DNA from 2 places in the Clostridium intestinale genome. Region 1 is predicted to be linked to the other one. Evidence: a T-box and tRNA genes for the amino acid it is inferred to sense, from the RefSeq annotation. Region 1 holds a T-box; the other holds one or more tRNA genes.

Region 1 (15,308 bases):
TATAGTTGAAAAAGATGAAGTTAAAATTGATGGAAACTATGCAGTAGCTTGGTCAGACACCTTAGATCTTAGAGTTGAAAAATCAGGTAAGAGTTTAATAGGTTCAGCTGTTTCTGGTGAAGGTTTAGTTAATGTGTATAGAGGCTCAGGAAGAATATTACTTGCACCTGTTGCTTATTAAAAAGCGAGAAAAATTAAAGATGAGTAAAGAAATAAGTTCTTTGCTCGGATGAATAAAAGATTAATATAGCTTGTATATCTCATTTGAGATATACAAGCTATATTTTTCGTCTATTGACAATAAGCTATTAAAAGGGTAATATATGACTATATAAAAATATTTAGTCATATATCATAAGGAGGCAATTTATTATGCCAAAAGGATTTACTGGAGATGAAAAGAAGATTATCAATGAAAAGCTAATAGGAGAGTGCAAAATAAATTGGCAAAAGTATGGATATAAGAAAACTAGCGTAGATATTCTTTGTCAAAACATTGGTATTTCAAAGGGCTCATTTTATAGTTTTTTTGATAGCAAAGAAGCATTATTTTATGAGGTGTTAAAAAATACATTAGAAAAACTTTATGCTACTGTAGAAGAAAAAATTTCTCAAAAGAAAAATAAATATGGAGTTGCTGATGCATTGAAAGAAATATATCTTGAATATAGTCAAAGTAGTTTCATGTATGATGTAAATAATCCTGATTTTTTAAGCTTTTATAATAAACTTAATACTGAGCAAAGAAGTGAGATGGAAGATAGAAGCCATATTGGTGCCAAATTCATGATTAACAAACCATTTCTTTCTTTAAAGGTTGAGGAAGACTTAGCCATTTCTCTTTTGTTTGCAATGTTATCTACAGTATCTCAAAAGGACAATATGTTGTGTGATGGCAAAAAAGTATTTGCGTTTATGATTGATAATTTAATAGATGATATTTTTGAATAGGAGGTTGTGTTTTGAAAAAATTTGATGTAAAGGAACATACTAAAAAATACTATGAAATTTCTAAAAAAGCTGGTAATGGAACTTTTCCAAACAAGAAAATAGCTAAAGCTGGATCAGTTGTAGGCCTTGGAATAGGTGGCATTTTATTAAGTGTTGGAATTATAGGGGTAGCTACAGGAACTGTTTATGGATTAGGTGCTTGCATAGCAGGGATAACTACAGGTGCATCTAATATATATAACCTAAAGCGTATTAAAAGAAATAGCTAAGGTTAGAAAAATATAGATTTAAATTAAATAATTAATAAAATAATATAACCTCTCATCTTTGAATTATTAAGATGAGAGGTTTCTTAATATATAATAAAACAATGTAAATAGATAAAATGATTAAAGGAGGATTAAAGTAATAATGAAAATTATGAATACATTAAGATACAAGTTACACTTTAATTGTGCAAATGTTAATCTGTTCAGTATTAATAGGAAAATCTATAATAAAATCAATGAAAGAAATCGATTTCTAAAGGAGGGGTATGAGAGTGAGAATATATCATATAATGAAAGATTTTCAAGAAAGTATAGAATTTCTATCAGTTGATTATTTCACTAAAAAGTATAAGGTTTCAAAAAGAACCATCCAAAATGATATTGCTTATCTCATACATATTTCATCAAAGAAAGGTTTTAAATTGCAGCAAAAAAGAGGGACAGGATATTTATTAGAGATATTAGATGAAAAGAAGCTTGATGATTTTATGAAATCAATAGATTATGATGAAGCCTTAGAAGTTAAAGATAGAATAAAAAGTATATTAGCCTATTTGTCCATGGAAATTGGATTTACAACTATGGACAAAATAGCTGAAGTATTTGAGGTAAGTAAATCCTTAGTTAAGAAGGATATTAAAGAAGTAGAGAAATTGGCTGAGGACTATGATCTTAAGCTTGTAAAAAAGTCACACTATGGAATTTATATAGATGGAAGTATGAAGCAAAAGAAAAATATAATTATAAAGTTTATTTTTGATGAAAATAAGCTGGTTATAGATGAGCTTGGAAAAATTATAGAGGATGAGACCTATAGAAAGATTGAAAATAAACTAATAACTGAACTAAAGAACAGTAATTTAAATATTAATTACAACGAATTAAGGCATATAACAGCTTGGCTTATGATTACCATCTACTCAAATGTAAAATTAAAAACTTCAATTCCACCCTTAAAAGAAGAGGAGGATGTTTATTTCAGAATATGCAGTTCAGTTATAAATAAAATATCAGAGATTTATAAGGTTGGATTTAAACATGAAGAAGCTTTAGAGTTTGTGGAGTTAATTAAAAGTAATGTAAGAGTTAGAGAACTTGAAAAAACTCTATCTACTAATAATTTAGAAAAGGATATTGATGATTTTTTAGAAAAGATTGATAAAGAATATCATAAGGATTTTAAAAGCGATGAAAATTTTAAACAGATGTTGTTAACCCATGTATCGCTATTAATTCAGAGGCTTAATAGAAAAAAGTCCTACAAAAATTCTCTTATAGATGAAATTTGCATTAAGTACCCAATGACTTTTAATATCGCAATTAAATTTTGCGATATGCTATCAGAAAATTATCATGTAGAAACCACTAGAGATGAGATGGGCTTTTTAGCTACCTACTTTGCTTTCCATATGGAGAAAGAAACTAACTCTAAGATGAATAGGTTTAGCAGAATTGCAGTGGTTTGCTCTAGTGGAGGAGGAAGTGCTTATATAATTAAGCTCAAGCTTGAAACTTTATTTGATAATGCAGAAATTAGAGCTTTTTCTTTCTTAGATATAGAAGAGATAGAGAAGTTTATGCCAGATCTTATATTTACAATAAAGGACTTAGATTTAGAACTTAATTTTAAAGCTCCTGTTATTTATATAAAAGAACTTTTGGATGATATGGATATACTTAGGATTAAACAAGTACTTAGCTTTGATCAATATGATAGGTTTTCTTTAGAAGAAAATAAGGACTTATATTATACCTCCCTTTATAAAAAAGATTATTTTGAAGTAATAGAAGGGTCTATAGAGTATAGAAAAGTTCTAGAAGATATGTCTGAAAAAATTGAAAACAGCGGTTATGGGGGAGAAAATTACAGCCAATATGTAATACAGAGAGAAGATTATTTAAGCACTATTTATCTAAATGGAGTAGCACTTCCTCATCCAATTCAAATGTGTGCCAAGAAAAATTTAGTATCTGTTGCAATATTAAAAGAGCCTTGTATATATGAAGGGAAAGAAGTCCGAATTATATTTATGATATCTTTAACGAAAGATGGATACGAGCTTTTAAAGGATGTTACTAAGAAGTTATATGAAATTATGAATAAAGATGATTTAGTAGATGAGTTATGTACTACAAAATCTTATGAGCAGTTTATGGCTGTTCTAAATACATGGAGATAGGAGAGGAGAAATGACAGTAGATTTATTAAAGGAACTCAGCAATGGGGATTCAATTGCATCAAATGAGAAGGAAGTAAGAGATATTTTAATAAGAGAGCTTAAAGCTTACAGTGATGAAATAAGCTTTGATGGGTTAGGAAGTGTAATTTTTCATAAAAAAGGAAATGGACCAAAGGTAATGTTTTGTGCTCATATGGATGAAGTAGGCTTTATGGTAAGAAGCATTTCAGATATTGGAATGATATATGTAATCCCTATTGGTGGAGTAAAAGATGAAGCAAAGAAGCTACAAAAGGTCAGAATTACTACCGCTGATGATAATAAGATTATTGGAATATTAAATTCAAGTATAGATGATAAAACAGGAAAAGTTAAGGAGTCCTACATAGACATAGGATGTGACAGTAAAGAAGAGGTTGAAAATTTAGGTGTAGATATAGGGGATATGGTTTGTTTTCACTCGAGTTGTGAGAATTTAAATTCTGAGGAACTTATTATGGGAAAAGCCATGGATGACAGAGCAGGTTGTTATGTTTTAGCAGAGGTTCTTAAGGCTATAGAAAATACACACCATGATTGTGATGTTTATATTGTTGGAACAAGTAGTGAAGAAGTAGGAATGAGAGGTGGAAAAACAGCTACTGAAAAGATTAAACCTAATATTGTTTTTGCAGTTGATGTAGCTAATGCTCCAGAGTTAGTAAGAGATCATAGAAATAAGAGAAAAATAGGACATGGACCTATGCTTGTTCATTATGATAAGGCAATGATTCCTAATAAAAACTTATTAGGGTTAGTGAAAAAGTTATGTAAGGAAAATAACATAGAATATCAAAGTGATATGTTCAGCGGTGGAGGAACAGATGCTGGTAATGCACATCTTCAAGGGGAAGGAATACCCTCTATGGTTATAGGAATTCCGCTAAGATTATGTCATGGACCTTATTCAATTGTTCATACAAAAGATATTAAAAATACCATAAGTTTAGTAGTTAAAATAATAGAAAATATAGATGAAGAAGTTTATAAAAATATATCTGAACATATAGGAGGAATATAAAATGAACGAGTTAGAACAACAAGTTGTAGAAATAATAAGTACCGCAGGTGAAAGTAAATCTAAGGCTTTTGAAGCATTGAAAAAAGTAAAAACTAAAGAGTTTGCAGCTGCTAGAAAGCTTCTTCAAGAATCGAGAGAAATTGATATAGAAGCGCATAAAATTCAATCTAAGCTAATTACAGCAGAAATGAGAGGAGGAGAAGATAAACCTGAAATAGGTCTTTTAATGGTTCATGCTCAGGATCATTATATGACAGCTCAATTAGCAAGGGATTTGATTGAAACATTAATCGAAGTTTTTGATAACGGGGAGGAATAATTATGAAAATTGTATTATGCTGTGCTGGTGGATTTTCAACCACAATGTTAATGGACAACATGAAAAAAACTGTAAAAAATAGTGCTAGATTAAAAGAAGAGGACTTCAGCTTTATAGCAATTCCAGTTGATTTGCTACAAAGTGAAGTTGAAGACTGTGATGTACTTTTAGTAGGACCTCAAATTGCTCATAAAATTGATTATATTAAACCTATTATTGAACCTAAAAATATTCCATATGTAGTAATTGACAAAGATACCTATGGAAAAATGGATGGAGCTACTACTTTAAAGTTAGCATTAATTGCCTATAAGAAAAATCAATTAAAATAGAGGAGAGCGAAAACTATGTTTGATAAATTTGAGAAGTTTATGAATAGATACCTGACACCTATTGCAAATAAAATGGATAAACAGCAACATCTAAATGCAATAAAGAAATCAATGGTAGCCATGACACCAATTTTAATAATAGGAAGTCTATTTGCAGTTATTCCGGCACTTCCTAATATGCTACCACAGGGGAATTTTATTTCAAATTTTATTACTTCAAATGCTGAGATAATTGACTTGCCAGTAACTTTATCTCTTGGACTTATGGGGCTATATGTGTGTTTAGCTATAGCCTATGCATTAGGGGAACATTACAAATTATATATTCCTGGATGTATTACTTTAGCTGGGTTTGGATTTTTGTTTTTAGTAATATCGTTTACAAATGATGGAGGAATGGTAACTAAATATTTAGGAGCAAAAGGACTATTTATTTCTATGGTATCAGCTATGCTGGCAGTGGAATTGTATAGATGGTGCACTGTTAAGAAATTTACTATAAAGATGCCGGAAGGAGTACCAGATTTTGTATCTAGATCCTTTGAAATGATTCCAACTACAATTATAGTAGTAGGTGTATTTATAACAATTCGTCAGCTTTCTATAACTATTTTTGGAACTTTACCACCAGAAGTACTTACAAAATTCTTATCACCTTTAATTGGTTCTATGGACAATCCATTAGTATTCTTATTTGTAACATTTTTATCTTGTTTATTATTTTTCTTCGGAATTCATCCTTCAGTATTAAGTCCAATTACAGGAACAATTGGAGTACAATTTTTAGCAGAAAATATTACAGCTATGCAATCTGGACAACCATTACCACACTTCTATACAGGAGGAATGGTATCAGCTTTTGCAAACTTTACAGGAACAGGTATAACTTTTGGATTAGTATTTTGGTGTCTTCTATCAAAATCCAAAGCGTATAAACGTGTAGGACAAGTTTCATTAATCCCAGCATTGTTTGGAATTAATGAGCCAATATTATTTGGAGCGCCTATTGTATTAAATCCAACCTTCTTTATACCTTATGTAGTGGGTGGAGCAATATTAGGTTCCTTCCCAGGATTTTTGATGTACTTTGGTCTATTAGATAAACCATTTTTTAATCCTCCTTATGTTGGAGTATTTTTAGAAGGGTTCTTAGTAAATGGAGACTGGAGAACAATTATAGTTAATGCTATACAGATGATAGGTTCTATTTTAGTATGGTATCCATTCTTTAAGATGTTTGAAAAGAGAGTAACTGAAGAAAACAATAAAAAGGTTATTTCTGATGAAGATGAAGCTTTATTAAAGGATTTAGATTTAGATTTTTAATATTATAAGCAAAACTAAGACAAGAAATTTCTTGTCTTAGTTTTGTATATGAAAGTAGGTAGCATTATGGCAAAAAGAATAGATAAAGTACAAGCTTTACTTAAAAATTTAAATGTGGATGGGGTTTTAATTAAAAGTAAAACAGTAAAAAAGTATTTAGATACCTTAACAGGAAGTGGCTGCAAGATACTAATTACTAGAGAGAAAGGTTATCTAATTTTAGATGGAAGATATATAACAGAAGCTAAGGAAAAAGAAAAGGACTTAGAAATTGTTTTAAGTGATAGTGGAGGTTATTTAAAATCCGTTAAAGAAATATTAGATAAGCAGAACTTTACTAGTCTTGCTATAGAAGGAAATAGCATGCTTATAGATGAATATATAAAGATTAAAGAGACTATAGATAAGGTGCATATATTAAAGGATGAACTAAATATGCTTCGTATAATTAAGGAGCAAGAAGAGATAGCTGTAATAAAGGAAGCCTGCAAGTTAACTGATGAGATATTTTATAAGGTAATAGATAAGCTGAAGATTGGTATGAGTGAACAGGAAATTTCAGCCTTGATACAGTATTATGGAATTTCAATGGGAGCCTCTAGAATGTCTTTTGAAACAATTGTAGCAACTGGTAAGCGTAGTGCAATGCCTCATGGAAGACCTACAGAAAGAAAGATTAAGGCCCATGAGCCTATACTTTTAGATTTTGGAATTGAATATAAAAATTATCAATCAGATATGACTAGAACTATATTTATAGGTGAACCTAGTGATAAGATGAGAGAAGTATATGAAGTAGTACTAAAAGCCCAAACTTCAGGAGTTAAAGGTATCAAAACAGGGATTAGTGCAAAGGAAGTAGATAAGATAGCTCGTGATATTATTAAAGCTCATGGTTATGGAGAATTTTTTAGTCATGGATTAGGACATGGCATAGGAATAGGAGATGGAGAAGAGTATCCTATTTTAAATGAGAAAAGTGATACTATTTTAGAAGAGGGGATGATTATGTCCTGTGAACCTGGTATATATATTCCAGATTTAGGTGGAGTGCGTATTGAGGATGATGTTTTAATAGAAAATGGTGTTGGAGTACCACTTAATCATGTCTCAAAGGAATTGATTGTGTTAAAGGAGAAATAAACTATGAAATATAATTTTGATGAAGTTATAAATAGAAAAGGAACCTATTGTACACAGTGGGATTATATTGAGGATAGATTTAATAAAAAAGATCTGCTTCCATTTTCAATTTCTGATACAGATTTTAAAATACCTAGGCCCATCACAGATAAGCTAAAAGAAGTCATGAACCATGAAATATACGGCTATACTAGATGGAATCATCATGATTTTAAAGGAGCTATAGCTGAATATTATGAGAGACGATTTAAATGTTTTATAGATGAGGATTGGATTTTATACAGTCCCTCAGTTATGTATTCTGTATCTGTGTTAATCAGGCTTCTAAGTAATACTAAGGATAAGATATTAACATTCAATCCAATGTATGATGCTTTTTTCTCTGTAATAGAGGAAAATGACAGGCTTCTAGTAAGTGAGAATTTGAAGGAAGAACAGGGAGTTTTCAAAATAGATTTTGAAAGCTTTGATAAAAAAATAAAAGAGTGTAAAATAATGCTTTTATGTTCACCTCATAATCCTACAGGACGTGTTTGGACTAATGAAGAAATAGAACACATAATAAAAAGTTGTAAAAAACATGGAGTTAAGATTATTTCTGATGAGATTCATATGGATATTATCTTAGGAAAAAACAAACATATTCCTATTTTAAAATATACAAAAGAATATTCCCATCTGTATTTAGTATCTAGTGCAAGTAAAACTTTAAATACACCTGGATTAATAGGATCTTACAGCATAATTCCAAGTGAAGAAATAAGAGAAAAGTTTTTACTTCAAACCCGTAAAAAAGACTTCTTAAATTCAGTAAGTATTTTTGGAATGTATGCCACTATGATTGGATATAGAGAATGTGATGATTATATAAACCAACTTGTTGAGTATATTAAAGAAAATACTGTAATAGTAGAAGAGTTTATAAAAAAAGAATTACCTCAGTTAAAATATAAACCAGCAGAAGGAACTTATTTAGCTTGGATTGATGGGAGAGAGCTTCCCTTTACTAAAGAGGAGATTCAGCAGGCTTTAGTTAATGAGGGCAAGGTTGGTATTATGCCTGGGGAAACCTATGGAGACAATGGAGCAAAATACTTAAGATTAAATTGTGGTTGCCCTAAAGAAAAACTGATAGAGGGATTGTGGAGACTTAAAAAAGGAATAGAATATCTTTATAGGTAATATTTCTTCTTTACAATAATATATTCCACATGTATAATTGATTTGTATTTTGTAAATAATTAAAGAAAATGCAATGATAAAGAAGAGTAGATGATATTTTAAATATTAGAGAGCTTGGGGAAGGTGAAAGCCCAGCATTTAAAAGCATTGAAGGAAGCTTTGGAGCAGTGAATAGAAAGCCTTTTGGCGTAGTATATTTATGGGGTTATTCCCTTAAAGATAAATTAAGTGGATTAAGAAATTAATCAATTTAGGTGGTAACGCGGAATTAGTCTTTCGTCCTAAGTAGTTTTAGGATGGGAGGCTTTTATTATTTTTTAAGGAGAGATACGAATGAGTTTTGAAAGATTATCAGAGATAATATTCCCAGAGGTTAAGAATTCAAGAGAATATTATATTGAAAAATATCCAAACAGAAATTTAAAAGAAGGTGCAAAGGTTACTAGATATGCACCAAGTCCAACAGGATTTCAACATATAGGTGGAGTTTATGCGGCACTAATTAATGCAAGATTAGCAAGCCAAACAGAAGGGGTTTTCTATTTAAGAATAGAAGATACTGATCAAAAAAGAGAAGTTCAAGGTGCAATAGAAGATACTATAAAAACTATGCACAATTTTGGGATGGATTTTAGTGAAGGGATGACTGGACAAGAAACATCTAAAGGAGAATATGGTCCATATAGACAAAGTCAAAGAGCTGATATATACAATACTTTTGCAAAAGACTTACTTATAAAAGGATTAGCTTATCCATGTTTTGCAACTCCAGAAGAATTAGCAGAACTTAGAGAAAAACAAGTAGCAAACAAAATAACTCCAGGATATTATGGAGAATATGCTAAGTTTAGAGACATAACTGAAGAAGAAGCTCTAAAGAGAATTGAAAATGGAGAGCAATATATCATAAGATTAAAGTCACCAGGAAACCCAGAAAAAAGAGTTGAGTTCCATGATTTAATAAAGGGAGATATATCTTTCCCAGAAAATAATCAAGACATAGTTCTTATAAAGGGAGATGGACTTCCAACTTATCACTTTGCTCATGCTATAGATGATTATCTAATGAAAACTACAGATGTAATAAGAGGAGAAGAGTGGTTATCATCACTTCCTATACATGTTCAATTATTTGAAGTTCTAGGTTTTGAAGCTCCAAGATATGCTCATATTCCAACAATAATGAAGCAAGATGGCGGATCTAAGAGAAAGCTTTCAAAGAGAAAAGATGCTGAAGCTGCTGTATCTTATTATAAAGAAGTAGGATATCCTACAGTAACAGTAATTGAATATCTATTAAACATAGTTAATTCAACTTTTGAAGAATGGCGAGCTGAAAATCCTACAACAGATTATCATGAGTTTGAAATTCACCTAGAAAAAATGGGTAAAAGCGGAGCTTTATTTGATTTAGTTAAGTTAAATGATGTTGCTAAAGATCGTATAGCTGTAATGAAGGCTTCAGATGTTTATGATAACTATATAGCTTGGGCTAAAGAGTTTGATGAAGAAATGTTTAAATTAGTTACAGAAAATGAAAAGATGTCAAAAGAAATCTTCAACATAGATAAAGAAGGCCCAAAACCAAGAAAAGACTTTGCTAAATGGGATGAAGTTAAAGAAAAGATCTTCTACTTCTTTGATGAATTATTCTACAAAGAAACTTTGGAACAAGTAGAACTTCCAAAAGGTCTTACAATAGAAGCAGCTAAGGCAATAATTGAAGTTTATAAAAATGAATTTAACTTCAATGCTGGAAGTCAAGAAGCTTGGTTTGAAGATTTAAAAGTAATAGGAGCAAACCTTGGTTACTGTGCTAACAGAAAAGAATTTAAAGCAAATCCAGATCAATTTAAAGGCATGATTTCTGATGTTGCAGGAGCAGTTAGAATAGCTTTAGCTCATAGAACTAACACACCAGACCTTTACACAATAATGCAGATATTAGGTGAAGAAAAAGTTAGAGAAAGATTTGAAAAGTTTTTAAGTTTATAAGTGAAACTTGATTCAGGTGGGGTTTTATCCCCAGATGAATCTTAGTTGAACTTATCTAGGGTCGTGCCACTGTTATCTCCAAACTAATAGAAAAAGTAGAGAACCAAAATCTTTGATTCTGTGTGAGTCACATTCTTCTTTAGGTCGGATGGGAGTGTTACAGTGGCTAGACATCAGATAATAAAAAAGAAGTCATCACAGATTTAGTTTGTGATGACTTTTTTTATGGAGATTTTTATGATGTTGAAAAATTTTAAATTGAATTATTACAAAAGATATGTTGTTTTACGGAAATTGATTAATCTCAGTAAAATGTCAAAAACTATTGACATTATTTGAGGTGAGTGTTATGCTAAAAATGTAAAAAGAATTTGACATTAAGGAGGGAATTTTATGAGAAAAATGGATGAAATGGAGTTAAGGGTAAATCAAAAGGGGATTAAATGGAGTTGGGCTTTTATGGTGTTTTCATTATTTATATGGGGTGGATATAACTACGTTAGCCATCAAGAAGCATCACTTCCATTAATTTTATTTTCACTACAGTTTCTAGTTTACTTTTTTGTTACGAGTATTGAGAAAACGAAAGTGGACGATAATAGTGGCAAAAAACAGATTTTGATTTGTTCATTTACGATATTATTGATGATTGTATTTGGTGCTATTTTACACTTTGCTATTGGGCGTTAAGATATATGAAGAATAATATAAAAGAATTACGTAAAGAAAAAAAATATAGGCAGGAAGACTTAGCTAATGAATTAGGTGTTACAAGGCAAACAATAAATGCGATAGAAAATGATAAATATGATCCAACTCTGCTATTAGCTTTCAAACTTGCAAGTATACTAGAAACAACAGTAGATGAGCTTTTTGAACACGATCCAAAGGAATATGATGTTTAATATAATAGAAATAGCTGCTTTTAAATTCAAAAGCAGCTATTTTTAAGTTAATTATAAGAACATGCCCAGGCTCAATTTCTACTTTTGAGATGACTTCTTTTTTTTATTGGCATTGACAAGGTAGAACTCTACTTATATAATGAAGGTAGAATTAAACCTAATTAGAAAGGAGAGAAATAAATGCATAAAGCTAGAGGAAAACCTAGTGCAGATTTTTATATTCGAGGTATAGCACATAGATTACGTTATTTAAATGATCAAAAATTAGCTGAGTATGAAATAACTAATCAGCAGGCTAGACTTTTAGGTGCAATAAGAAGAAGTGTTTATGAAGGTGTAAACATTAGCCGAAAGTTTTTGCAAGAGAGGATGGAACTTAGTGGACCTTCAGTAACCAGTTTATTAAATGGGCTTGAGAAAAATGGTTTTATTATTCGTTATACTGATAGTGAAGATGGTCGTGCCATGCAAATTCAAGTAACCGACAAGGGAAATAGAATTATGGAAGGCTTAGATCAAGTTTTTAAAGATTCTGAAAAACAATTGCTTTATGGAATGAATGAAGAAGAGAGGGATTTATTTATTACTATTTTAGAAAAAGCATATAAAAACATGCAATAAAAAATGGTATATAAGTTCAGGTTATACCTGAATTTATTTTAAACAAATAGGTAGAATTAAACCTAAAATTAAGGAGGCTTTTTTATGGAAAAATCTAATTTAAATATGGAATCAAAAGCTCCTACACGTTTAACACCTTATTTAAGAGCGATTTTAGCAGTTGTAATTATAGCTGATATATTAGATTTGATGGATTCGACAATAACTAATATTGCAGCGCCGGCAATTGTTCAAAGTATTGGTGGGGGAGAAATGTTTATAAAGTGGTTAGGAGCAAGCTATGCTTTAGTTATGGGAATTTTACTGGTTATAGGGGGACGTTTAGGGGATAGGTATGGCAAACGTAAACTATTTCTAATAGGTATGATTGGATTTACATCTGCTTCTGTTTTATGTGGATTATCTATTAATCCAGTAATGATGATAATAAGCAGATTAATACAAGGTGGATTTGGAGCATTACTTATTCCACAAGGTATGAGTATTCTTGTAGCAACTTTCTCTCGTGAACAGTTACCAAGAGCATTTAGTGTGTTTGGTCCAGTAATGAGTATTTCATCAGTATTAGGCCCAATATTTGCTGGATTTATTATAGTAGCTAATATTGGAGGATTAAGCTGGAGACCTATGTTTCTAATTAATATTGTATTAGGAATAGCTGGTATAATTGCAGCTATAAAACTTTTACCACATGATGAACCAATTTCTAATGAAAAACTTGATGGATTAGGATCAGTACTTCTTGCATTAACAATGTTTAGCTTAATATTTGGATTGATTCAAGGCTCAACAGATGGATGGACAAGAATTCCTATAATGAGTATATGTGTTGGTATAATTACATTTATAGCTTTCGGTATTCGTCAAAAGTATGCTGTAAATCCTCTTATAAAAACATCGCTTCTAGCAAACAGAGGGTTTACATCAGGAATGATATTGGGACTTGCCTTCTTTGCAGCTGTAAGTGGGTTGTCTTATGTCATATCGATATTTTTTCAATTTGATCTTAAGTTAACTCCAAAAGAAGCTGCATTAGGTCTATCACCAATGGCTATTGGAATAGTTATCGCATCTTTAATATGTAGACCACTACTTATAAAGTTTGGAAGAAAAATTGTTGTAGCTGGACTTTTAGCTACACTAGTTGGTGTGCTTGGACTTTGGGGAATAATAATAATGAAAGGTGAGGGAGTTAATGCCTGGTTTACTGCACCAGCAATTCTTGTGATTGGAGTGGGAATGGGAGCTTGTTTTAGTAGTATTTATGACGTTGCTCTTGGAGATTTAGAGCAAGATGAAACTGGTAGTGCCAGTGGATCTTTAAGTGCGGTACAACAACTTGCTGCTGCTATTGGCTCGGCTGCTATTACTACTATTTATTTCAAATACCAAGGTAGTAATGGAGCTACAACAGCCATGACAATAAGTGTTATGCTTGTTGCTGCAATTGTAACTCTTTGTTTGGGACTAGTTTGGTTATTGCCTAAAACAGCTCCTGCAGAAGAATAATATAAAAAATTTGCGTAAGTAAAAATATAGTTAGGAATACTTAGTTAATAAAATAGCTGCTTTTGAATTCAAAAGCAGCTATTTTTAAGTTAATTATCAGAACAGGCCCATGCATCAATTTCTACTTTTATAGATGGATTAGCTAAAGAAGCTACATATAATAAGGTCATACATGGTTTATGACCTTGCAGTACTTTTGAAACAGCTTCAACTCGTTTGGAATTATCAATATTCCCAACTAAATAAAAAACTACTTTTACTAGATCTTTAACTTCCATATTGGATGCTTCCAAATTCTTCACAATATTATCCATAGCTATTTCTATTTGTTCTATTGGATCTTCTGGAATAGGGACATCGTTATATTTTCCAATCTGTCCAGACATAACTAACCAACGAGCCTGTCCTGAAACCTCGACTTGATGCGTGTAATCAGCAACTGGTTCATGAATGTTTCTTGGGTTTCTGAATTCTTTCATAGTATAACTCCTTATATATTTGTATTTATTTCTGTGTATAAATTATAGCATATTATGTAAACAATGAAGAATTCAATAGTTGAGGACTATTTTTTGTATTTAATAAAATCAGTTTTAGCTATTATATTATCAATATCGCTAAGTGTGCTTTGAATTTCATTGTTATTATTTAAAACGGTAACTTCCTGAATATCAGATGAATCATCAATTATTAAAAGATACCCTTTATCTAAAGAGACATCTTCATTAATATTTTTGTTGTCTGTAAGAATGATATCTATTTTAGAAATATTTACACGTATCTTTTTATCTTGTGAAGGAATGTACTTACTATCATTAAAACTGCCAAAAATAATTCTTTTGTCATTATAAACTAAAGTATTTACAGTAAAACATTGACTAATTGGCATTTGGCCACTAGTCCAACTTAAAATCTCATTATTTTCATTGAGTAAAAAAAGATTAGTGGATTGCGCTCCATCTTTTTCAGGTTTTTGAGCTAAAATAAGTTTCTCATTATCAATTTCTTTTATAAGTAAAATATCTACTTTTCCATTTGAAGAGTTTTTGCTAAAAAGTGTCTCAATAGATTTTTCTATAGTTGAAACTTTACTATTACAACTTATTAAAAGAGAAATTAAGATTAAAGAAAAAGTACTTAAAATAAATTTTTTCACATCTATAAACCTCCTAAAATTCTATTATTCAAAATCAATACTTTCTTCAAATACATATATAAACTTCGCACTATTTTCAACTGACTCTTTTAAGTGGACGTTATCAAAGCCTATCAATTCTAAAACTAAGATTTTATGTTCTCCAATTTTATTTATATCATATTTATATACTGCATCGCCAACATGCATTTTATTTCCTAGCACCTTCATCTCAGAGACACTATTTTTACTATCACTTTGAAAGCTCTCCATAGTCCTGTTTGAAAATTTTATATAATCTTTTGAGTTTAGTTGATTTTTTATATTAGAATCAGTATTTATATCATTTCCATTATACAAATACCACCGACCATTTAATTT
Region 2 (15,308 bases), 1.7 Mb from region 1:
TTCTTTATGAAATTTTAAAGACTCTTCATATATGTTCATAAAACACCTCTTCGACATATTTATTATTTAAGTATATTATAAACAAAATTTACGTTATTTCAAAAGATAATTATAATAAATAGTGGTTGAAGCTATACACTCTTTATTATTTATATAGCAAAAGCCGATAGTTTCACGAATTTTTATAAACATATGAATATAAATATTCGCTAATTTATTGACCTTAAGAATTTACTTTGATAGTATTGTATAGGGGACAAGTTTAATACTTATAAATTTTTCCCAATAGTGAATACTAAGATAAAACTCTCTACTTTACTTAGGGGTTTTATGATTAAAGACATATTTTAAATAGATGAAATAAAGCTAATATTATACATTAGCACATTTAAGGAGGAAATTTATATGTCAGCATTTGTTGTATTAGGTGCTCAATGGGGAGACGAAGGAAAAGGTAAAATGACAGATTACCTAGCAGAAGAAGCAGATGTAGTAGTTAGATTCCAAGGAGGAAACAACGCAGGACATACAGTAGAAGTTGAGGATAGACAATATAAACTTCGTTTGATTCCATCAGGTATATTACACGATGATAAGTTGAATGTAATAGGTAATGGTGTTGTTGTAGATCCTATAGCTCTATTTGAAGAGATAGATTATCTTGAGAGAGAAGGAGTTAAGGTTACTCCAGAGAAACTTATAATAAGTGATAGAGCTCATGTTATAATGCCATATCATAAAGTTTTAGATAAATTAAAAGAAAAATCAAGAGGAAAAAATGACATAGGTACAACTGGTAGAGGTATAGGCCCATGTTATACAGATAAATTTGAAAGATGCGGAATAAGAATATGTGATCTTATGAGCGAAGCCTTATTTAAAGATAAATTACAACAAAATATAGAAGCTAAGAATCCTTATATAACTAAGGTTTTAGGTGGAGAAGAATTAAATTTTGAAGAAATAGCTTCAGAATATTTAAGTGCTGCAGAAAGACTAAGACCATATGTACAAGATACATCAGTTAGAGTTTATAATGAAATAAAGGCTGATAAAAATGTTTTATTTGAAGGTGCTCAAGGAATGTTACTTGATATAGATTATGGTACTTATCCATATGTTACGTCATCAAATACTACAGCTTGTGGAGTTGCTAGTGGTGTTGGTATTGGACCTAATATGGTAACTAATGCAGTAGGTATTGCAAAAGCATATACAACAAGAGTTGGCAAAGGACCATTCCCAACAGAATTAGATAATGAAGTAGGAGAATGGATAAGAGAAAAAGGCCATGAGTATGGAGTTAATACTGGAAGATCAAGAAGATGCGGATGGTTAGATCTTGTAATATTAAAAACAACTGTAAGGGTATCTGGATTAACTTCTCTTTGTATAACAAAGATAGATACTTTAGCAGGACTTAAAAAAATAAAAATGTGTGTAGGATATAAATTTGAAGATAAAGTAATAGATTATTTCCCAGCATCTTTAGAAGATTTAGCTAAGTGTGAACCTATATACGAAGAATTTGATGGATGGGATGATTCTGTAGCTGATGCAAGAAGTTATGAAGAATTACCAGAAAATGCAAAGGTATATTTAAAAAGAATAGAAGAAGCTACAGGAACTAAGGTTTCTATAGTTGGAGTAGGTCCAAAGAGAGATCAAACTATAAGAGTAGGCGAAATCTAATTAATTAGCTGTATAAAGCAAAGGAAAATTGCTTTATACAGCTAATTTTATTTTATGATTTATCTAAATCAATTTCTCTATTTTCCCATATAATTTTTAATATAGCATAAATAGGAACCACTAAAAATGCGCCAGGTATGCCAAAGAGAGTAGCAGCACCTATAACTAAAAATATGTCTGTAAGTGGGTGAATCTTCATAGCTCTAGACATAATTAATGGAACTACGAATCTGCCCTTTATGGTTTGAGCTATCATAAAAACAATAGTTAATTTAATAATCATTGGAATGCCTAGAGTAAGAGCTATTATATAGGGTATTATCATAGAAATAAAGAATCCTAAAAATGGTATAAAAGCTAAAATAAATGTTGATATAGCAAATATTAATTTCCCAGGAAAATTTAAAATCCAGTAACCTATAAAAACTAATACTGCAAGGCAAAATGCAACAGATGCCTGACCTGTTATGTAACTAAATAAAGCATCATCAGCCTTATTTATAATTGTTTCAGCTTTTGAATGATTTTTTATAAATGGAAGATTACTTAAAGATTTTTTGAATTTTTTATCATCTTTCAAAAGATGATAAGTTATTAATAAAAATAAGATTACATTAGCAAATAGATTCCAACCAAAGTCAAGTACAATCTTGAATATACTTCCTATTTTATATATATAATTTTGGCTTTGCTGAAGTAAAGAGGATTTTATATTATCAATATCTATGTAGTTTTCCAACCAAGCATTAATATCGTTAAATTTAGTTAAATCAAAGTTTTTAATAGAGTAACTTACTCTATCTATAAGTAAATAAACTTGATTTACAAGGCTTCTTGATATTGATGATACTAATAATGCAAATACTAAACATGATATAAGTAATGATAGAAAAATTGAAAACCTTATTTTAAAACCTTTCTTCAAAAATATATTTCTTAGTGGTCTTATTAAATAATATAAAAAAGCGCCTATGACTATAGGTAGAAATATAGCTATTAAGAGTTTCTTTATTAAAATAATTAATAAGGGAGTTTTAGAGAATAATATTATTAATAAAAGTACTAAGTTATAGATTAATAAATTAATTAGTATGTTTTTCTTATTCATAGTATTGCTCCTTTTAATGTTGTCTTTAGTTAGTATTTACAATAGTTTAGGTAAATATGTTTGTTACAAGTTAAATCCGACCATTTTACTTGACTTTCTTTTAACAAAGATATATAATTTCTTTATGTTAAATAAAATGATAAAAGTGAGGGTGGTATATTATGGTAACTAAAGACATGACAATAGGTCAAGTAGTAAGGGAAAATCCAGATAAAGTAGATGTACTTATGAGTTTTGGAATGGGTTGTGTAGGATGCCCATCAGCTCAAGCAGAAACTTTAGAAGAAGCGGCTATGGTACATGGATTAAATGTTGAAAATTTATTAGAAGCATTAAATAAATAGACATAATTAAAGGCTAACAAGTTAAACTTGTTAAGCCTTTTTGTTTATTAAAATAGGTTTAAGGGAGATCGTTATGGGGAGAGTTTTTGAAAAACAATATGAAATAAATTATTATAATTTAGATAATAGTTTAAAATGTAAAATAACTTCTATATTAGACTTTTTCTGTGATATAGGTATGCAGCAATCGGAAGAACTTGGGGTAGGGGTTGATTCCTTAACTGGAAGAAACTTAACATGGGTATTTTATAAATACAATATAAATATGAAAAGATACCCTAGATATGGGGAAAAAATAAAAATAATAACAGATCCAATAGGCTTTAAAAAGTTTTATGCCTTTAGAGATTATACAATATTAGATGAAGCCGATAAGATTATAGGTGAAGGAAAGAGCCTTTTCTTTCTAATAGATTTAGCTAAAAGAAGACCTGCTAGAATACCAAGGGACTTGTATGAAGCTTATGGATGTGCGGATGAAATAAAGGATAATCCAACAATAGTAGATCCAGAAAAACTGGAAGAAGATCAATATTTTAGAGAGTTTTATGTAAGACGTAGTGATATAGATTCTAACAAACATGTAAATAACACTAAGTATGTTGAATGGGCTCTAGAGGTTATTCCTGATGAGATAGTTGATGAATATGAATTAGATAATATTAGTATTATATATTCTAAAGAAATCACTTATGGACATATGGTAAAAACTAAATGTTCAGTTCATAATGAAGAAAATGGAGTAATGAAAATTCGTCATTTAATTCAAGATGATGAGGGAAGAGATATTACTCTTATAAATACTTTTTGGAGAAAAAACTAGCAAAAGAATTTCATCTTTTGCTAGTTTTTTAATGCAGTTGCAACTGTATAGGCTGAGCTCCAAGCCCATTGTAAATTAAATCCGCCGCAATCTCCATGAACATCTAAAATTTCCCCAGTAAAATATAAGTTATCAATGATTTTAGACTCCAAAGTTGAACTGTTAACTTCAGAAGTATTTATTCCACCTGATGTAACCTGAGCATTGTTAAATCCATTTGTCCCAACGCAAGAAAATTGCCACTTTTTCATTAGAGAAATAATATTTGATTTTTCTGACCAAGTTAAATCATAGACTGGTTTATGTAAATCATTTACTTTAGCTTCTTTTAGGAATATAGGAATTAATTTTTTATTCAGAACGCCTATGAGAGAATCTATAACTTTTCTATGAGAAAACATACTAAAATGACCATATATAAAATTTTCAATATCTTCTTTAGATTTATTAGGAAATAAATCTACAACTACGCTAACTTTCTTATCATTCTCTAAGGATTTAGATGCAATATGAGAAAGCTGAAGGATCGGTGGACCAGAGATGCCGTAATCAGTAAAAAGTACCTCTCCAAAATCACTTCTTATGACAATATCATCAACTAAAATTGAAGCAAGAGCATCAAACTTAATGCCAGACAAAGCTTTTAAACTAGGATAGTTAAGCTTTAATTGTACTATAGCAGGAAGCGGTTTTATTATGCTATGGCCTAATTCTTTAGCAAGTTTATAACCAGAACCATCTGAGCCTGTTTTTTCAGCAGATTTTCCTCCGCAAGATAAAATAAGTTTATCACAAGAAAACTCACTCAAATCAGCATTATCTGTGGATAAAATAAATTTTTTGCGTTTGTGGATAGATTTAATTTTACAGGAGTTATACACAGGGATTTTTCTATCCTCTAAAGCTAAACGAAAAATATCCACAACGGAAGAAGCCTGAAGAGACTGTGGATAAAGTTTACCTTTTTCTAATTCAACAATAGGTAATCCTAAAAATGAAAAAAAGTTTAAGGTATCTTCTACAGAAAATTTATTTAAAGCTTCAATAAAAAAATTCTCAGTATCACTGTAATAACCTGAAAAGGGGTAATCTATATTATTATTTGATATATTACACCTACCATTACCAGTAGTTAAAATCTTTTTTCCGACTCTGTCTGTACCTTCAACAATTGCTACATCTAACCCAAAATCTTTTAAAAGTATTGCACTCATTAATCCTGATGCACCACCACCAACTACGAGCATATTATGATGAATCATTAGGAAACCTCCTTCACTATATTGGAATAAATAAATTGTATCATTATTGAAATAATATAACTAGAGCTTATATTTATAATAAATTTTATATAAATAGAATTAATGGTATCATATATTAATAAATAATGAAATTTATTATAATAAAATTATAGAATTAAAAAAGGAGATTTTTTTATGAATGCTACAGAATTATTAAAATACAAAAATTGGGTTGTAATAGGTGACACATTAAATAAAGAGAAGTATGCTAGTAAAATACTGAGCAAGTTAATTTCAAGAGGGTATAATACTGAAGGTGTCCATCCTAAAGGTGGAGAAAATATTTATAAAACATTGGGAGAAGTACCATATAAAATTGATGTTATAGATTTATGTATAAACCCTCTAAGTGGAATAAAATTTATAGAAGAAGCAAAAGCTTTAGGTATAAAATATATACTAATACAACCAGGAGCAGAAAGTAGAGAAATTTTAAGCTACTGCAAAGATAATGGTATTATAGCTATCGAAGGCTGTGCATTAGTAGCTCTTGGATAAGAAAAGGAGAAAGTCTAATGGATAATAATAAAAACAGAAGAAAAGATAGAGAAAAGTCTAACGCAGAATTAAGAAAAATGAATCCTAAAAATGGTGCTGAAATTGGAGTAATAGATGGAGAAAAGATAGGTCATTACGAGAATTCAAAAGACCATAGTAAATAATATAAAAAAGCTATCAAAAAATGATAGCTTTTTTAAAAGTTTTATTAGAATTGTGTTTATAATTAAGATAAAATCAATATTTAAGGCAGTATTTAAAAAAAAATAAAAAAAGTGTTGACACTATTATCAATTTTAGGTATCATATTCATTGTCGGGTCGCAAGATAAGGCGACAATAGATTAAATAATTATGGCCCCTTGGTCAAGCGGTCAAGACACCACCCTTTCACGGTGGTAACAGGGGTTCGATTCCCCTAGGGGTCACCATTTTTTATTTGGGCGCATAGCTCAGCTGGGAGAGCACCTGCCTTACAAGCAGGGGGTCACAGGTTCGATCCCTGTTGTGCCCACCAAATAAATATGGCTCAGTAGCTCAGTTGGTTAGAGTGCCGGCCTGTCACGCCGGAGGTCGAGGGTTCGAGCCCCTTCTGAGTCGCCATTTACGCTGGCATGGCTCAACGGTAGAGCAGCTGACTTGTAATCAGCAGGTTGTAGGTTCGATTCCTATTGCCAGCTCCATTTTTTTCATAATACTTATTATGGCCCCTTGGTCAAGCGGTCAAGACACCACCCTTTCACGGTGGTAACAGGGGTTCGATTCCCCTAGGGGTCACCATTTTTTTATTTGGGCGCATAGCTCAGCTGGGAGAGCACCTGCCTTACAAGCAGGGGGTCACAGGTTCGATCCCTGTTGTGCCCACCAAATAAATTATGGCTCAGTAGCTCAGTTGGTTAGAGTGCCGGCCTGTCACGCCGGAGGTCGAGGGTTCGAGCCCCTTCTGAGTCGCCACTTTTACTTAAAATTATATTTATTATGGCCCCTTGGTCAAGCGGTCAAGACACCACCCTTTCACGGTGGTAACAGGGGTTCGATTCCCCTAGGGGTCACCATTTTTTATTTGGGCGCATAGCTCAGCTGGGAGAGCACCTGCCTTACAAGCAGGGGGTCACAGGTTCGATCCCTGTTGTGCCCACCAAATAAATATGGCTCAGTAGCTCAGTTGGTTAGAGTGCCGGCCTGTCACGCCGGAGGTCGAGGGTTCGAGCCCCTTCTGAGTCGCCACAAAAAAGCTTTAGTTAAAACTAAAGCTTTTTTTATATTAAAAATAAATATGAGATAATTAATTATAAAAATAGAAGCCAGAATTAAATATTCTAGCTTCTATTTTTCTTTAAATTAATTTGTACTCTAATATCATCTCCATAAAATTTATGAAGTTTGAAATTTCCTATAAGCCTAGAGCCTATTCTTTCAGTATAGGTTTTTGTTATATCAGTTAAGGTAAGATTTGTTGATATTATCATCTTTTTCTTCCTTAATAGTTTGACATTTAATAAGTTAAATAACTCGGCTATAGAGAATTCTGTTATTTGTTCAGTTCCTAAATCATCTATAATAAGCAAATCACAGTTAATAAGCAATTCTTCTAAGATTTTATTATTATCAAATCTAACTTCCCTAAGATTTTTGATAAGCTCATCAGCTGTTCTATAAACAACTAAAATTCCGCTATCTAAAAGTTCTCTTGCTATACAGTTGGTTAAGTACGTTTTGCCTGTACCTGGATCTCCATAAAACAATAGATTTTCATTATGATGTTTAAAAGAGGGCATATACCTGGTTATTATATCTTGAAATATACTTTCCATATTTTTTCTAGGCGAAAATTTTTCATCGCCAACTCTATGGGAAGAAAATAAAGATAAATCGAAGTTATCAAAATTATTATTTCTAACAGTATCAGATAACTCGGAGTTTTTATAATATACTTCAATAAGTTTACGTTTATAGCATTCGCATTGTTCAATTCCTATATAACCGGTATCTTTACATTTACTACATGTATAACGTATATTTAAGTAATTTTGAGGATAACCGTTTTGAACAAGCATTTCATATTTTTTAGCTCTTAAATCCATTATTTTATTCTTTAAGTTTGTAATTACTGGAGCTATATCATCATGATTTTTTAAAATATTCATAGAAAGACTCAAAGATAGTTTTCCTATTTCTTGGTCTATAGCTATAATTTCTGGATGAAGCTCTTGAATTTCTTTTTTTCTAGTTTTAAGGGCATTAGATTCTCTTTCTCTTATTAACTCATAGAGAGATAAAACTTCTGACCTATATCCTTTAATCATCATTATCCCATCCTAATAATTTTTTTTCTAAGGAATCATAATCATAATTTCTTCCTTGAAAATTATCAAACCTAAGCTTAGGTTTTTCATTTTTTTGAGTATACTTGGTTTTATTTGAGTTAGTAGCTTTATAGTTAGCCTCACTCTGTTCTATGTCTTTAAGGGTTTTAAGATTACTTCCATACCATTTAGATAATATTCCATCAATATATTTAAAATCAGAGCGTCCTAATCTATCAAAACAAATTTGTACAGCTTTATATATAACTTCTAGAGAATAATTGTATTTAGTAATCCACTTATCTAAAAGCTCCTCTTGAGGTTTCATAATATCTGTATTTTTAATTCCCAAATAAGAAAGAATACTTCTTATTTTTACCCATTTGTCCTCGGATTTAGTTATATAGCTTTGAGCTGCTTCTATAGTTTTAATATTGTTATCGTTCCAAGCAAGAGCAACTTTTTCAATATACCTGGAATCTTTTTTTCCTTTAGATACACAGTATTCAATTAGAAGCAAAATAAGTTCTGATGAAAAACCAAAATCTTTTTGCCAACCTAAATATGAAGACATTTCTTTAGGAGACAGAGGTCTTCCTATAAGTTTTTCTATATCCTTAAGCATATCTTTAGTTCCACTAGAATTTAAAGCTTCTAATAGACTGAGCTTAGGATTTGTTTCTTCTATTTCCTCTGATAAAGTAGAAAACTCAATACTGTAGTTACCCATTTTGTCTATAGGAACTATTTTTAGTAATCCTTCATCTTGCCAATAATAAAAAGCATTCATAATATCTGACTCTAAAAGATTAAGTTTAGAGGCTATTATAGAAGAACTTACTCCAAGCTCTCCAGATAAAATATATTTAAGCATTAATATATAAACTTTAACAAATTCTCCTCGCGCTTTTGGCATATGTTTTTCAATAAAAATATTACTAATAGGAGTAAAGGTAACAGGTGAATTTTTTAGCATAAAAGTACTCATATATTTATTTACACCTTCCCCATAAATTTAATAACACTCATAAGTGTAAAATCATTATAACAAAGCAGAAAACATCTAACAACTTAATTCAGTATAAAAAAATGTATAGTATTTTTAATTTCGGGAATAGTAGTATTTGTATTTCAAAATTAAAGTAAATGAGGAAATTGCATGGAAGATAGTCTGAAAAATTGTAATAAGGAAAATATTATACTGAAAAGGGTTGTGATATATATATGTTTTATTGTAATTATGCTCACAACATCTATAGGAATAATCACATATAGAGCATATAGTAAAAATAATTTAAATTATTCTGCATATATAAGTAACAGACTTATAGGATATGTAGATAATAAAAAAGATTTTAAAGAGTCTATTAAAAGTATAGCTAATGGGCTTGTAGATCAATACCCAACCATTAATATAAAAAAATATAAGTTAAGCTTCAAAAAAATTAATAAAAGCGAAACTACAATAACTAATGATGTAGAAGTTAAAAAAAATGTACTTAAGAGTCTAGAAGGTACAGTTAATACTAATAGATTAATTATAAATGGTATTGAATTTGGATATATATCATCGGAAGAAGAAAAAAAGAGCGCACTAAATTCATTAGTGGGAAAATACTTAAAAGATATAAATGTTGATAAAGACAATGTTTTATCTGTAAATATAAATGGAAGCATAGAACTTAAAAAAGAGACGGTTAATATATCTTCTTTAGATCCATTAGAAATTATTGTTGAAAGACTATATGAAACTAATAAAGGAGATAAACCTATTTTAAATATAGATATTACATTAAATGAAACTTTTAAAGAAACTATAATGCCAAAAACAACAATATTATCTACAAACGAAATATATTTAGGGCAAAGTAAAAATCAAGAAGGCGTAGCAGGTGAAAAAGAAGTATTAAAGGAGATAAAATATTCAAATGGTAAGAAGATAAATGAGAAAAATATATCTGAAAAAGTTATAGTGGAGCCTAAAGATAACATAGTTTATAAAGGGGTAAAAGATCCTATTGCAGGTGGAGTAGCATTTTTAGAGAATCCATCCAGAGGGAGTATTACATCAAACTATGGAGCTAGATGGGGAAAGGTACATAAAGGAATAGATATTGCAGGAAACATAGGGGATCCTATAAAAGCTGCATTGGATGGAAAAGTAATAGAAGCATATTATAGTAGTTCTTATGGTAATGTTATTACCATAGAGCATGGAAATGGAATACAAACTTTATATGCTCATTGTAGTAAATTATTAGCTAAAGAAGGCCAAGAGGTAAAAAGAGGGGATATCATAGCGAAGATTGGTAATACTGGAAGAAGCACAGGTCCACATTTGCACTTTGAATTAAAGGTAAATGGTAGTGCTATAAATCCTATAAAGTACATAGATTAAGAAAATCCACCGACATAATCGGTGGATTTTTTAATTCATTATCTTAGATAAGTTAATATACCCTTCACCTCCAAGAGGTTTATCATAAGGGAGTTCCTCGCAAGATAGTTTTAGGAGCGATAATAAGTCACTAAAAGAGAGGTTTGGATTATTTTCAAATATAAGCGCACAAACTCCGGTAATATAAGCACAAGAGCAAGAAGTTCCGCTAAATGTTAAGTATGACTTTTCAAGTTTAGGTGGATAGATCTTTATTCCGGATTTTTCTGGTATATAAGAGACTTCAGTATTTAAGGATAAAATATCTTTAGCAGCCGCCGATAAATCAGGCTTAAGTGTTTTTCCTATAAAACCACAGGAAGAATAGGTATAAGGTTTTAAATCTTTTGTGGTATCTATCCCACCGACCGTTATACAATTATCTAATCTACTAAAACCAATTATACTTTGACTAATATTGGGTAGGCTTCCAGAAGGAACTATAGGAACTATATTATTGTTAATACATCTTGAGAAAAATTTTGAAAATAAGTCTAAAATTAAGGGGTTGTTCCCTAAGTATTCAAATGGTAGAGATAATAGTTTTATGTTAGTTTCAGATTTCTTATTAATAACATCATCTATAGCCAATAGTATATCAGAAATATAACCTTTCCCTTTTGCATCAAATGACTTATAAACATAAAGTGATGAATTTTCTGCTATACCTTTAAAAATATTTTTAGACATATATCCGCTACCACTTATTATTCCAGCTACCATAGTTCCATGTCCATTGTCATCATAAGCATAATTATAGTTATTTATAAAATCCTTAAATCCAGAAATCTTATTCCAAGGAAGCGTTAGGTCTGTATGAGGATAAACCCCTGTATCTATAATACCAATAGATACACCCCTTCCAGTTAATCTATATTTATCTGGAAAGTTTACTCTATTGGCTGTGGAAACGGACATACCACCACATATATGACAAAACTCATCAAAATGTATAGATGATACTTCAGGAAATTCAAGAAGTCTATCGAGACCTCTTTTATTAACTTCAGCAAAGATAAGTTTTTCAGACGAAATTGAGCCTATATGAGTACATTTATAACTATTAAGTTTTTTTTCAATATCTTTTAAAAAGTTTTTGCACTTTATTATGACTCTGAAGCTTTTATATAAAGGTGAAGTATAAACTTGTTTAAGTTGAGGATCTAATTTGTTCTTTAAAGAAAACATTAATAACTCCTTTAAATTAATACACTATATAGTATATTTATATTCCACCAAATTAGATACTATAAATAAAAAGCAGCCTAAGCTGCTTTAAAATTTTGAGACTTCTCCAATATGAAGTACATTAATAGTATTATCATTTAATGATTTTAAAGAGGTAATAGTCTCATCAAAATTTTCTAAAGATAAAATAAAAGTTTTATAGTGTATAGGAATCATTAATGGACAATCCATCATTTTAAAGATCTTATAACTCTCTTCAGGATTACAATGCATCTTAGAAAATCTCTCTGGTTTATAACACCCAACAGGTAATAGTGCAACATCAGAAGAAATTCCTTTAAAAGCCTCTGTATAGGCAGTATCTCCTGCAAAGAAAACTTTTTTAGTTTTACCACTAATTAAAAATGAATGGCTTTCATTATCTATTCCAAGATAATATCTTCTCCCATCATGATTAGCTTCAAAAGATTTTATAGTTAAATAAGAATCTTTATATGTTTCATTATGGCGAATTACATGAACATTTTTATAACCCAAAAGACTTATTAATCTTTTATAGCCTTTTGGGACTATTATTATAGCATCCTTATTAAGTCTTTTTAAAGAGGAGAAATTCAAATGATCCATATGACCATGGGATAAAAGAATATAATCAAATTTTAAATTAGTAATATCCATAGGAATTTCTGCTTGTCGTTTAAAGTATCCCAAATTTTTAGTGATAACTGGATCAGTTAAAATGAGCTTTCCTTCAATATTTATAATTGTAGTTGCATGACCATACCAATATATAGAATTTTCTTCGATTTCTTGACTGTTGGTAAGATACGGTTTAGTTCTGTATGTTTTTATATTATTTAAAGTAAGTGCGGTAAGAAATTTAATATTTTTTAAAGTATCCATCTATAACCCCTTAATTAAAATTTCCATTTAAAAATAACTATACCTATAATCATTAGAATAATACCTATTATCTCATTAACTCCAAATGTTATTTTGTCAGTATCAAATAAACCAAACGCATCTATAAGAGCGGCGGCTGTTAATTGAGCAACTAATATAATGGCAATTGAGCAGGTAGTACCTAAACTTTTAATTCCCATCATAACTGTGAAGATAATTACTACACCTAAAATTCCACCTAAAAGATATATTTTTTTAGCTGTGGTTATATCTTTAAAACTTCCTTTACCAAAAAAATATGTGATTATTAACGTAACAATAAAAGCACTTCCTTGAACAAAGGTATTAGTTTCCCAAAGACCTATTTTTTCGGAAAGTTTTGTATTAAATACTCCTTGAAAAGACATAGCTACTCCAGCAAGTATAGAAATTAAAACACCTATCATAATATCACCTCTAGAGTAGTATTTCTCAAAATAAAAATTAATATAATTAAAGCTAAGAGAAATTAAAAAGTATCTTTTCTCTTAGCCGTTAACTTTAATTCTATTTAGTAGAAATAAATGAGTGCATTTTTGAGTGATATTTATCATCAATAATACTTTCAGAATAACCTAAGCTGATTCCTAGACTCATAAAATCTTCAAACAATGTTTGATAGTGATCCTTTGAGGGAGAAATAATTATGTCATTTAAATCTATAAATAGATTTAAAAACTGATCACTTAAGCAATCATCATTAGGGTTTAAATCAACTTCTTTTAAGTCAGAATAATTTTTATCCAATCCTATAGTTAATATGTGACTTAAGCAATCAATATACTTTGTCATAATAGCGTCCTTAGAAGGGGAATTATCCTCTTCCTCCCAGTATCTAAAACACTTAGTTTCATTTGCTAGATCACTTAATTTAACATGAAGAGATAACAGTTTTCTAGCAGTTAACCTATAATCATTAAGAGTTTTATCCATAACTAATAGTTTATTTGCTTCATCTTGTACTTTAAAAAAGTTTTGTAAATTCATTCTATAAATCCCCCTATTCCATTTAGGAACTATGTCTTTTATATTGTACAAAAAGTTTTTGATATTGAAAAGACTGGGTAAACGAATTCAAAGATTTTTCTATAAAAAATTTATGAATATTCTCATAATTAAAATTTAAAAGGTTTTTAATTCATAAGATTTAATAACCATTTCCTTTTTATTATTTATAGGTTTCCATAGTTCAACCTTTGATATTTTAGCTAAATTATAAAATCCTTCAGTTTTAGCAGTACTGCAAGCAATTTCATATTCATTCTTTTTCCACTCTCTTTGAGCAAAGTTAGTATTAGCTAAGGATACATGTAAATCCCAGTTATCTATGTTATCTCTAACACGGAAGCCATGTAGTTTAAGAGTATCGTTGACATTTCTTGTTATCTTTTTTATATAACCTTTACTTTCAACCTTAAGATTCACAGATTTATATGGTTCATTAAAACAAAGAATATCTTTAAGCTCAACTTTAAATCTTTTATAAGGTTTAAAAATTTTCGATAGAACAATATCTAATTTTTCTATGTCAGGATCTTCTATTACTTCCAAGGTTATGTGTAATTTAGGTAAATTTCTATATAATTTATATTTTTTTGATAAATTTTTTTGTATAGGCTCTATTTGTTTATAAGAGTCATCATCAAATAATGCAACTAAGTAATATCTCATATTTAACCTCACCAATTGGAATAAATTTAACTATTATTTTAGATTATACCATATTTGAATAATCAAAACACTAGTATAAATTATTTTGTAATGCCAATACTAATTTTGTGTGAAAGGAGGTAGATTGTAATGGATCAAAAGAATAAGAGTATAGGTTGCAATGTTTCTGAATGTAAATTTCATGCTAGAAGTGAAGAGTTTTGTACTTTAGACAAAATAATGGTGGTAAAGCATGATCATAAAGCTGAAACAGTTGAATGTACAGATTGTGGAAGTTTTGAAAAAGGAATGTACTAATAAAATGAAGTCGAACTTAATAGTTCGACTTCATTTTATTATAAGATTAAAACCATATGAATCAAATATTTATGCTAGAAGTACAAAAGCAATAAATTACTAATAAAAACAGTTAAAAAAATATTTAAATATTTATGCTTTATGTTATAATGGGAACTATGGATAGAATGAATAAAATGATTTAATGTTATAATATGGATAAATATTTTTTGTTTGGGAACTTTAATATATATAAATAAATTGGTAAGGGTGAAAACGGATGGAAAAATTAGTTATCGATGGAGGCAAAATCTTAAGAGGCGAAGTTGATATTAATGGCGCTAAAAATGCAGCAGTAGCAATTTTGCCAGCGGCAGTACTAGCTAGTAATGGAAAATGTTTGATTGAAAATATTCCTGATATTGAAGACGTACATTGTTTAGAAAGAATATTAACTGACTTAGGTTGTAAAATAAATAAAATTGATAGAAATACATTAGAAGTTGATGCAACAACTATACAAAGAGTTGATGCTTGTACTGAAGATGTTAGAAGAATGAGAGCTTCTTATTACTTTATAGGGGCTTTATTGTCGAGATTTAAAGAAGCAAGAGTAGAGCTTCCAGGGGGTTGCCCTATAGGTGTAAGACCTATAGATCAGCATATAAAAGGCTTTGAAGCACTTGGAGCAAAGGTAAGTATAGAGCATGGAGCGGTAAGAGT

What was found. A T-box is a leader RNA that pairs with one kind of tRNA and senses whether it is charged. The one in region 1 lies ahead of gltX (glutamate--tRNA ligase), so its partner is inferred to be a tRNA-Glu.
Region 2: it has a tRNA-Glu gene. The T-box ahead of gltX (glutamate--tRNA ligase) is inferred to sense a tRNA for this amino acid. The anticodon was not compared.

The regions. Positions count from the first base shown of each region.
Region 1 covers NZ_CP121166.1:571,009-586,316, forward strand. The annotation lists gene P8F83_RS02785 (AIM24 family protein) at 1-181, shown strand, start outside; gene P8F83_RS02790 (TetR/AcrR family transcriptional regulator) at 373-951, shown strand; gene P8F83_RS02795 (hypothetical protein) at 963-1,220, shown strand; gene P8F83_RS02800 (BglG family transcription antiterminator) at 1,493-3,400, shown strand; gene ypdE (aminopeptidase) at 3,411-4,460, shown strand; gene P8F83_RS02810 (PTS lactose/cellobiose transporter subunit IIA) at 4,462-4,779, shown strand; gene P8F83_RS02815 (PTS sugar transporter subunit IIB) at 4,782-5,111, shown strand; gene P8F83_RS02820 (PTS sugar transporter subunit IIC) at 5,127-6,437, shown strand; gene P8F83_RS02825 (Xaa-Pro peptidase family protein) at 6,504-7,580, shown strand; gene P8F83_RS02830 (MalY/PatB family protein) at 7,584-8,762, shown strand; T-box leader at 8,827-9,049, shown strand; gene gltX (glutamate--tRNA ligase) at 9,096-10,757, shown strand; gene P8F83_RS02840 (hypothetical protein) at 11,151-11,447, shown strand; gene P8F83_RS02845 (helix-turn-helix transcriptional regulator) at 11,453-11,662, shown strand; gene P8F83_RS02850 (MarR family winged helix-turn-helix transcriptional regulator) at 11,843-12,283, shown strand; gene P8F83_RS02855 (MFS transporter) at 12,368-13,792, shown strand; gene P8F83_RS02860 (RidA family protein) at 13,882-14,271, opposite strand; gene P8F83_RS02865 (hypothetical protein) at 14,358-14,948, opposite strand; gene P8F83_RS02870 (hypothetical protein) at 14,973-15,308, opposite strand, start outside.
Region 2 covers NZ_CP121166.1:3,590,524-3,605,831, reverse strand. The annotation lists gene P8F83_RS18475 (NAD(P)-dependent malic enzyme) at 1-39, opposite strand, end outside; gene P8F83_RS18470 (adenylosuccinate synthase) at 406-1,692, shown strand; gene P8F83_RS18465 (AI-2E family transporter) at 1,745-2,800, opposite strand; gene P8F83_RS18460 (DUF1858 domain-containing protein) at 2,962-3,144, shown strand; gene P8F83_RS18455 (acyl-[acyl-carrier-protein] thioesterase) at 3,218-3,967, shown strand; gene P8F83_RS18450 (BaiN/RdsA family NAD(P)/FAD-dependent oxidoreductase) at 3,988-5,229, opposite strand; gene P8F83_RS18445 (CoA-binding protein) at 5,404-5,766, shown strand; gene P8F83_RS18440 (hypothetical protein) at 5,784-5,930, shown strand; tRNA gene P8F83_RS18435 (tRNA-Glu) at 6,122-6,196, shown strand; tRNA gene P8F83_RS18430 (tRNA-Val) at 6,207-6,282, shown strand; tRNA gene P8F83_RS18425 (tRNA-Asp) at 6,292-6,368, shown strand; tRNA gene P8F83_RS18420 (tRNA-Thr) at 6,374-6,448, shown strand; tRNA gene P8F83_RS18415 (tRNA-Glu) at 6,471-6,545, shown strand; tRNA gene P8F83_RS18410 (tRNA-Val) at 6,557-6,632, shown strand; tRNA gene P8F83_RS18405 (tRNA-Asp) at 6,643-6,719, shown strand; tRNA gene P8F83_RS18400 (tRNA-Glu) at 6,746-6,820, shown strand; tRNA gene P8F83_RS18395 (tRNA-Val) at 6,831-6,906, shown strand; tRNA gene P8F83_RS18390 (tRNA-Asp) at 6,916-6,992, shown strand; gene P8F83_RS18385 (ATP-binding protein) at 7,085-8,071, opposite strand; gene P8F83_RS18380 (DnaD domain protein) at 8,064-9,059, opposite strand; gene P8F83_RS18375 (peptidoglycan DD-metalloendopeptidase family protein) at 9,312-10,469, shown strand; gene P8F83_RS18370 (S8 family serine peptidase) at 10,500-11,696, opposite strand; gene P8F83_RS18365 (MBL fold metallo-hydrolase) at 11,784-12,599, opposite strand; gene P8F83_RS18360 (DMT family transporter) at 12,614-13,045, opposite strand; gene P8F83_RS18355 (dUTP diphosphatase) at 13,146-13,625, opposite strand; gene P8F83_RS18350 (2'-5' RNA ligase family protein) at 13,761-14,309, opposite strand; gene P8F83_RS18345 (DUF1540 domain-containing protein) at 14,439-14,606, shown strand; gene P8F83_RS18340 (UDP-N-acetylglucosamine 1-carboxyvinyltransferase) at 14,866-15,308, shown strand, end outside.